DNA from 2 places in the Pantoea stewartii genome. Region 2 is predicted to be linked to the other one. Evidence: riboswitches for the same ligand, from Rfam matches in the RefSeq annotation. Region 2 holds a riboswitch; the other holds the start of a gene.

Region 1 (4,719 bases), on a different replicon from region 2:
CCATTATGAAAGCCTTAGTCATCGCAGAACCGCGTTCGCTGGTCTGGGCTACACGCCCTCAACCCCGGCCTGCCGCGACTGAAGCGCTGCTTAAAATCGTCAGCGCAGGCATTTGCGGCACCGACATTCATGCCTGGGCAGGAAACCAACCCTTTTTTAGCTATCCGCGAGTCCTCGGCCATGAACTCTGTGCGGAGGTGGTGGAGACAGGGGCTGCCGTTCACGATTTAGCCGCAGGACAGCGGGTGGCACTGATTCCCTATCTCTCCTGTTTTGAATGCGATGCCTGCCGCAGCGGTAAAACCAACTGCTGCGAAAACATTTCGGTGATGGGTGTCCATCAGGATGGCGGCTTTAGCGACTATCTTTGCGTACCGGCAGCTAACCTGCTGGTGGTGGACGATCTTGCGCCAGAAGCCGCAGCGCTCATTGAGCCTTTCGCCATCAGCGCCCACGCGGTGCGGCGAGCGGCGGTGGCGCAGGGCGAGCAGGTGCTGGTCGTGGGGGCGGGGCCGATCGGCCTGGGGGCTGCCGCCATTGCCGCTGCTAACGGCGCGCAGGTGGTGGTCGCGGATACCAGTGATTACCGCCGTCAGCACGTCAGCCAGCAGTTGGGCCTCTGTGCGCTCAATCCGGCTGATGCGGCGTTTATAACCTCACTGCGAAACGAATTTGATGGCAGGCTGCCGTTGAAGGTGCTTGATGCCACAGGCAATCCTGCGGCGATGAACGCGGCCGTGAGCCTGATTCGCCATGGCGGAACAGTCGTGTATGTCGGTCTGCATAAAGGGGATTTGGTGATTCCTGACAGTGAGTTTCACAAGAAGGAGAGCACGATCATGGGTAGCCGTAACGCCACCCGTGAGGATTTTGATCGGGTGCGTGAACTCATGGCGGCCGGGACGTTACGTGCCGATATGATGCTCAACCGGCGTTTCGCGTTTTCGACACTGGCAGAACACTTTGAGGCGCAGGTCATCAACAATCGTGCGTTAATTAAGGGCGTTATCGATTTTGATCGCTGAAGCCGGAGACAACGGGGTGCGCTGTCTCCGCACGCGCTACGCCGTTCCGGAGAGCGACTGGAAAAAGTGGCGACGCACGGCGTCGGCATCCACGCCCAATGCGATGCGTTGTCGGGGCAAATCGCGAAAAGGGTTGTGACGGGAAGCCAGCGTGCTGATCTGGCGCACCGTCTGACCACAGGCGATGCCTTCGGTAATCACCCGCAGTGGGCTTTCCACCAGCGTAAATGCCTCGGGCAAGCACAGCCAGGATATCGTCAGCGTGTCATGCAACGCCATTCCCGCAAATCCTTCCTTCTCAAGACTGTACGCCAGATAAGGGCGGCAGATCGCCCGCAGGATCGGCTGTTGCAGTTGATGCACCTCATCGCTATTGATCAACACTTTATGGGTAACATCCAGCGGGATCAGCATAACCGGCAAGGCCGAGGACAGGACCTGATCCGCAGCATGAGGATCCTTCCAGATATTAAATTCACTGAACGGTGTCACATTCCCGCTGTGGCCATCGGTACCAAAGGCGCCGCCCATGATGACCAGTTCTTTGACCAGCGGGATAATATCCGGTGCCTGATTGATGGCGCTGGCGATATTGGTAAGGGGACCGATTGCCACCAGCGTAATGACGCCGGGATTAGCACGAACGCTGTCGATAATAAACTGCACGGCACCGGGCGCGTCGTCGCTAAACGGATTATCAAACGCATCCCCTAAACCGTCTTCACCATGCAGCCTGGCTGGTGCGCTCGGTTCCCGTGCCAGCGGACGGGCGCAGCCGCGGTACACCGGCACGTCAATCGCCATTTTCTGGCAAAAGAGCCGCGCATTTTTCACCGCCTGGCCCACGGCAACGTTGCCGAATACCGTGGTAATGCCCAGCAGATGTTGCGTCCGCGCGGCATAGGCCAGCGCAAAGGCATCATCCACGCCGATATCAGTATCAAAAATGACAGTGCGCAAAGGATTCTCCAGAAAGCGTGAGCGCCTCACCCGGGGCGACAATCGTTGTGTGGGCGCGGCAAGCGTAAAAGCCGTCATTTATTTAAGCGGAAAACGGAAAAAGGGGAAACCTGAATTCTCCCCCTTTTAAGGCTACCCGCGTCGGGTTTTTGACACAGCATGTCAGCCGCACATCACGGGCGCGCGTTCACATGGTCTGAGTTGCCAGTCAGAAAAAGGCATCGTATGATTGCCTGCGCAAGGTGATGGCGTTCCACCTTCCCCAACCGCCAGCAGGTTTCCCCTGCGGCTGATGACGCCTGACACTATCCTTTATCCTTTCGTGGGAGCGGGAGCGTCAGGTGCCGGTATTTGCTGACCCTCCACCGTCTTCTGCACAATGCCTGTTAACGGGAGTATAAGATGTTAAAACCGCTATTCGCTGTGATTGTGGGCGGCAGCGTAGGTTGTGTACTGCGTTGGTGGTTCGGTATGCGTTTCAATGCGTTTTTCCCCAATCTTCCACCGGGTACGTTGCTGGTGAATCTGATTGGCGGCTTTGTGATCGGGGGGGCCATGGCCTGGTTTATTAAAAATCCCCAGCTCGATCCCGCCTGGCGGTTACTGATCATTACAGGCTTATGTGGCGGGCTCACCACGTTTTCCACGTTTACCGCAGAATTAATGACCCTGTTGCAGTCCGGAAAATATCTCTGGGCGATGAGCAGCGCGCTGGTGCATGTCATTGGCTCGTTGCTGATGAGTTTTGCCGGTTTCGCGCTGATTAACCTGTTGGGTTAACGCCGCCGCGAAACCGGATGCCATCAGTCCTGCAGACACTGAGCGATGAAGCTGGCGGCGTGCAGGGCGCCCTCGGCTGAAATCGTGTGGCCAGTCTGTGGCTCAATCAATGCCTCGACCGGAACCGCCGCGGCTTTCAGGCGGGCCGCGGCTGACTCACTTTCGCTGACGGGGATCACCGCATCAGCCCGGCCATGGATCAGCAGGGCTGGCGTATGCGCGAGTGGTGTCAGTGGGCCGTCAAAGGCCAGTCGGCCGGAAAATGCCACCACGCCCGCCAGAGGATAACGGCCAGAGGCCAGTAGATCTAGCGCCATGATCGAGCCCTGAGAAAAGCCCACCAGGATGACCTTCTCCCAGCATTCTGCCATATCATGCTGCGCCATCAGGTCACGCAGAACGCGGTCAAACGCCTCACGAGCTTCGCGAACCCGCCCTGGACGGTTTTCCGGCGTAATGCCCGCCAGACTGAACCACTGATAGCCCATGCCCTGTTCAAAAGCATAAGGCGCATCCGGTGAGGCAAAGACCACATCGGGTAACAAGGTTGCCCAATAATCGCCGACAGGTGCCAGATCGTCGCCGTTACTGCCTACGCCGTGCAGAAAAAACACCAATGCTTTTGCCATGCCGGTTCCTGTAAAAGTTGTGTTGTCTGACAGGTATTTGAACAGTTACACCGGTTAACGTCAAAATCAAACTGACCGCCGGGAAGGCCGCATGTCGTTCAGGAAAAGGCAAACATTACGTGCCGTCTCCCTTTCCCTGTAACGTAAAACCTGCTTGACTGAAACGTCACCGCTTGCCGTCTGGAGTTATGCATGTCGTTGTTTACCCTGAGCACGTTATCCGACATTCCCGCCGCTGAATGGGATGCGCTGCTGCCTGATGATCAGCCTTTTTTGCGCCATGCCTTTTTGCTGAGCCTTGAAGACAGCGGCAGCGTCAGGCCGGCACGGGGCTGGCAGCCAGCCCATCTGGTCTGGCGTGAGCAGGGTGAACTCTGCGCCGCGCTACCCGGCTACCAAAAAAGCCATTCACAGGGTGAATACGTGTTCGATCACGCCTGGGCCGATGCCTGTCAGCGAGCCGGTATCGCTTACTATCCGAAATGGCTCGGTGCCATTCCCTTCAGCCCGGTAACGGGCGCGCGCGTGCTGGGCAAATCCGATGCCGCTATCCGTCTGCTGTCGAGGCTGCCAGACTGGCTGGAGCGCCAGACGTTGAGTGGCGCGCATATCAATTTCACCGACTCTCACGCTAACGCGCTGCTGGCGGAACAACCCGACTGGCTGGCGCGGCTGGGCTGCCAGTATCACTGGCACAATCGCGGCTATCGCGACTTCCAGGACTTTCTGGATACGTTGATGTCACGCAAGCGCAAACAGCTGCGCAAGGAACGGGAGCAGGTCGCCCTGAACGGCTTTGAATTTGACTGGTATCGCGGCGATCAACTGCGTGAAGATCAATGGGATTTTGTGTACACCTGCTATGCCAACACGTACGCGGTGCGTGGTCAGCGTCCTTATCTGACGCGTGCCTTTTTTAGCTTACTGGCCGCGCGTCTGCCGGAAAACATTCGCGTCGTCATTGCCCGTTTGCAGCAGCAGCCCGCAGCGATGGCTTTTTACCTTAAAGACGGGGAAAGCCTGTATGGCCGCTACTGGGGCTGCCTGGCGGAATTTAACCAGCTTCACTTCGAAACCTGTTTTTATCAGGGGATGGATTTCGCCATCGCCGAAGGCCTGCAACGCTTCGATGCGGGCGCGCAGGGCGAACACAAGCTGGTGCGTGGTTTCGAACCGCAGATTACCCACTCCTGGCACTACCTGTGTCATCCCGGCCTGCGCGCCGCCGTTGACGATTTTTTGCAGCAGGAGCGGCAGGGCGTTCACCTGTGGGCCGAGGAAGCCCGGGACGCCTTGCCCTACCGACGCGGCGACTAGTCCGCCCC
Region 2 (4,719 bases):
GCTTCAGCAAGCTGCGCGCCATTTCAGTCAGCGCCGACGGCCGCACACTGTACGCGGCTAACAGCGGCAGCAACACCATCGCCGTGGTTGACACGCAGAAGCTCGCCATTACGGCAACCATTCCCGTGGGGCAGGATCCTTACGGTGCCGCCCTGACGCCGGATAACCGCTATGTTTACAGCGGCAACCTGGGCGACAACAGCCTCTCCGTTATTGATACCGCCGCCGGTAAGGTGGTCTCCACCGTTACCGGACTGGATGCGCCCCGTCAGGCCATCGTTTTCAGCAAAGACGGTGCCCGCGCGTGGGTGCTGAATAAAGACCTCAGCATTGCGGTCGTTGACCTGAAACAGAACCGCGTCACGGCCACGATTAAAAGCCCGCCGCAGGCCTGATTCAGTCCTTCCCTCACTCCGGCGGTGTGACGGTCCTTCCCGGAGTGGGAGAGTCTAACCACTTTTACTGGTTTATTTTAACTGAATAACCTGTTTTAAAGATTTAACCCGACGTGCCTATACTCTTTCTGTCTACTCAGGAGATTACGGCATGAACGATAAAATATTTACCCTGCATAACGGAGCGCGCCCGCTGAGCGCGCTGAGCAGCCCGAAAGAGGCCATACGTCAGTTCACGCCTAACTGGTTCGCCGCGACCATGGGGACCGGTATCCTGTCTCTGTCTCTGGCGCAGTTCCCCTGGCCGGTTCCGGGATTACGCCTCGTCGCCGAGGGACTCTGGATGTTTAACATCTTCCTGTTCAGCGTCTTTGCCGTGATGTATCTGGCCCGCTGGGTGATGTACTTCGGTGAGGCAAAGCGCATCTTTGGCCATTCAACGGTGTCCATGTTCTTCGGCACCATCCCGATGGGCATGGCCACCATCATCAACGGGCTGCTGGCGTTTGGCCTCCCCCGGTGGGGGGCTGACGTCATTCCCGTAGCGCACGCCCTGTGGTGGCTGGACGTGGCGATGTCGCTGCTGTGTGGCGTGTGTATTCCCTACATGATGTTTACCCGGCAGCAGCACAGCATTGACCAGATGACCGCCGTCTGGTTACTGCCGGTCGTGGCCGCCGAGGTTGCGGCAGTCAGTGGCGGCCTGCTGGCACCGCACATTGCCGACCCCCACGCGCAGCTCGGCATCATTATTACCAGCTACGTGCTGTGGGCGTACTCGGTGCCGGTGGCGCTGAGCATCCTCGCCATCCTGCTGCTGCGTATGGCGCTGCACAAGCTACCACACGAAAGCATGGCGGCCTCAAGCTGGCTGGCACTGGGGCCGATTGGTACCGGCTCGCTGGGGATGCTGGTCATCGGCGGAGATGCGCCCGGGGTGTTTGCCGCGGCGGGCATGCCGGAAATCGGTCATATCGCGCAGGGCGTGGGGTTCGTTGCCGGCATTCTCTTCTGGGGCTGCGGCCTGTGGTGGATGCTGCTGGCCACGCTGATAACCGTGCGATACTTCCGTGAAGGCATTCCGTTCAATCTGGGATGGTGGGGCTTTACCTTCCCGCTGGGCGTGTACACGGTCGCCACGCTGAAGCTGTCCACCCTCGTTGACCTGGCGTTCTTTAAAGGCTTCGGTGCGCTTCTTGTCGTCATGCTGGCCGCCATGTGGCTGCTGGTCGCGGTGAAGACGGTGCGCGGGGCATGGAGCGGGAAACTGTTTGTTTCCCCCTGTCTGGCAGGCCTGGACCGGAAGCCGTGAGTGAAACCTGCACGTCGCTGCTGGACCCGTTTTTACGCGAGGAACGCCTCGCGGCAGTCACCGCGCCGCACGTGGCCGCGCTGAATCGCTGGGTCAGCGGGCTGCGTCAGCACGGCGTGGAGCTGCCGTGGTTTGATCCGGCCGACGGCGGGACCGGGGCCGGACTGCTCGTCCTGCTGCAGTCGCCGGCGCGCAGCAGCCCGTCACCCCGGTTTGTGTCGCGGGATAACCCGGGGCCGGCCCAGCAGAACCTGGGGCGGTTTCTGGCGGAAGCCGGTATTGCGCGCCGGGACAGCGTGCTGTGGAATACGGTGCCCTGGGTCAGCGACGGGCCGCAGAAACGGCCCTCAGCGGCGGACATCCGCAGCGGCTGCGCCTGGCTTGAGGACGTGCTGGCGTATCTGCCCGCGCTGCGCGTGGTGGTGCTGGCCGGTGCCGTAGCGGCTCAGGCCCGCGGGACGGTCAGTCATCAGTGCCCCGGCGTCACGGTGCTGAAGATGCCTCACCCCAGTCCGCTTTCACTTTGCACAAGCCCGGCGGTGCCGGAAAACATCCGCCGGGTGCTCCGCGAAGCACGCGCTGCGCTGGCGGGCTGAGGGTGCCAGCAGAATAATACTGACAGGCTTTCCGTCTGGCTCTATACTCAGAGTACAGGGTGATGGCGTTCCACCTTTCCCAACCGCTCCGTTCCGGAGCTGATGACGCCTGATGTGACTCTTGATTTTCAGGAGGTGCGTCAGGCCGTCCTTACTTTCCTCCCGGCCTGCGTACTTCCCTTTACGGGGAGAGACCCTTGATACACGTTTTTGGCCACATCAATCCTGACAGCGACGCCATCTGCACGGCGGTCGTCACCGCTCACTGGCTGACCGGGCGCGGCATGGACGCCCGCGCATGGCGTCTCGGCGAGGCTAACCGGGAAACCCGCTTTATCTTTGACACCGCCGGTCTTACGCTGCCGCCGCTGCTCGCTATTCCGCTGCAGGATGAACGGGTGTGGCTGGTCGATTTCACCGAGCCGGCGCAGGGGCCTGACGACCTGCTCCGGAGCAACGTCGTGGGCATCACTGACCACCACCGGCTGGGCGGGCTGATAACGCAACTGCCGCCGGAGGTGCATATCCGCCCGGTTGGCAGCAGCGCCACGCTGCTCTGGCTGCTGATGGACGCTGAAGCGCGCCGCACGCTGCCCCCGACGCTCGCCGTGCTTCTGCTGGGCGCACTCCTGAGTGACACCGTGAATCTTCGCTCGCCGACCACCACCGAAGACGATATCCGTTCGGCGACCGAACTGGGCGTGCTGTCCGGCGTAAACCGCAGAGCCTTCGCCCGTGACCTCCTCACCGCCAAAACGGACGTCAGCGGCCTCAGCGCCCAGCAGCTGCTGGGCAGGGACCTCAAGGCCTTCGTCATTGCCGGCACCGACGTGCGCATTGCCCAGATTGAGGTCAGCTCACCGACACAGGTTGCCCCCGTGATGGACGACCTGCTCGCTGCCCTGGCGTATCTGGCGGACCAGTCGGGTGCCGGGCTGACGGTGCTGATGTTGACCGACATTCGCGCCGGGTTTTCAACGCTTTACTTCGCCGGGCGGGAGAGCGTTAACGCGGCCTCCTGCTCCGTACCGGGCATGCTCAGCCGCAAAAAACAGCTTCTGCCGTGGCTTGAGTCCCGCCTTAACCAGAACGGGAGTTCATTATGACCTGCTACACCCACGCACTGATACTTGTGAACGACAAAGACGACGGCACCCTCCTGCTGAAACGGGCGGTCGCGCTGGCGCAGCCGCTCGGCATGAAAATCACCCTGGCCCACATCAGCGACGACTACCGGGAAATGAACTACGTGTCCGACAGCCTGATGGACGACGTCGTGTCGGAAGAGGTGCTGAAAGCCAAAGCGTTTATGAGCGAGCTGGCGGCCTCCGTGCCTGAGGCGGTAGACACGCGGGAGCTGGTGACCATGCGCCGCTTTGAGGACGTGGAGAAGTGCATCAATGAGCTGGGCGTGGACCTCGTGCTTGCCGGGCACCGCAACCGCTTTATGGGAATGCTGACGTCCCGCTCGGCGGAATACATCAACCACCTCACGGTGGATGTGCTTATTACTCACCTGAATGACTAAACCGGGAGAAACGCTATGCACTTTACACTGGATAACGTGACCGCCCGGGAAATTCTTGACTCTCGCGGCAACCCCACCGTTGAAGTTGAGGCCCGGACCCCGGACGGGATGATGGCACGCGCCTCGGTGCCTTCCGGGGCCAGCACCGGGTCGCGCGAGGCCGCAGAGCGCCGCGACGGTGACGCACAACGTTTTGGCGGCAAAGGCGTGCTGGATGCCGTCAGGGCGGTTAATACGGAAATCTGCGAAGCCGTGCGCGGCCTGGACGTGCGCGAGCAGCGGCAGCTGGACAACATCATGCTGATGCTGGACGGCACGGAGAACAAGAGTCGCCTGGGTGCCAATGCCATTCTGGGCGTATCGCTGGCGGTGGCCCGGCTGGCGGCACAGGCCTCGCACGAGCCGCTGTGGCGCTACCTGGGGGGCCTGCAGGCGAATCTGCTGCCCGTGCCGTGCATGAACATCATCAACGGCGGCGTGCACGCCCGCGGTCAGGGCGCGGACTTCCAGGAGTTCATGATAGCGCCACACGGGGCTCCCACGCTGCGCGAGGCCGTGCGTCAGGGCAGCGAGGTCTACCAGGCGCTGCGCCAGATCCTGCTGGACAAAAAACTCTCAGCGGCAGTGGGCGACGAAGGCGGTTTTGCGCCCGCCGTGTCGTCGAACCGTGACCCGCTGGCGTTTATCGTACAGGCGATTGAGAAGGCGGGATACAGGCCCGGAGAGGACATCAGCATCTGCATGGACCCTGCCTCAAGTGAGTTTTTCGCTGACGGTCAGTATCATCTGCGCACCGAGGGCAGCGCGCTGAGCGCGGCGGAAATGACGGCATACTACGGCGAGCTGATGGACCAGTTTCCGGTCATCCTGCTGGAAGACGGCCTGGCC

The links. A riboswitch is a leader RNA that binds a small molecule or an ion and turns the genes downstream of it on or off. The one in region 2 is predicted to bind fluoride.
Region 1: linked by a shared signal. The riboswitch ahead of crcB (fluoride efflux transporter CrcB) and the one ahead of G5574_RS23295 (DHHA2 domain-containing protein) in region 2 are both predicted to bind fluoride.

What each region holds. Positions count from the first base shown of each region.
Region 1 covers NZ_CP049115.1:2,652,039-2,656,757, reverse strand. The annotation lists gene G5574_RS12690 (zinc-binding alcohol dehydrogenase family protein) at 1-1,025, shown strand, start outside; gene G5574_RS12685 (nucleoside hydrolase) at 1,062-1,985, opposite strand; fluoride riboswitch at 2,218-2,294, shown strand; gene crcB (fluoride efflux transporter CrcB) at 2,388-2,765, shown strand; gene G5574_RS12675 (alpha/beta hydrolase) at 2,789-3,394, opposite strand; gene G5574_RS12670 (GNAT family N-acetyltransferase) at 3,587-4,711, shown strand; gene G5574_RS12665 (ABC transporter ATP-binding protein) at 4,708-4,719, opposite strand, start outside.
Region 2 covers NZ_CP049117.1:63,714-68,432, reverse strand. The annotation lists gene G5574_RS23310 (YncE family protein) at 1-395, shown strand, start outside; gene G5574_RS23305 (TDT family transporter) at 547-1,707, shown strand; gene G5574_RS23300 (uracil-DNA glycosylase family protein) at 1,704-2,303, shown strand; fluoride riboswitch at 2,353-2,422, shown strand; gene G5574_RS23295 (DHHA2 domain-containing protein) at 2,501-3,409, shown strand; gene G5574_RS23290 (universal stress protein) at 3,406-3,831, shown strand; gene eno (phosphopyruvate hydratase) at 3,847-4,719, shown strand, end outside.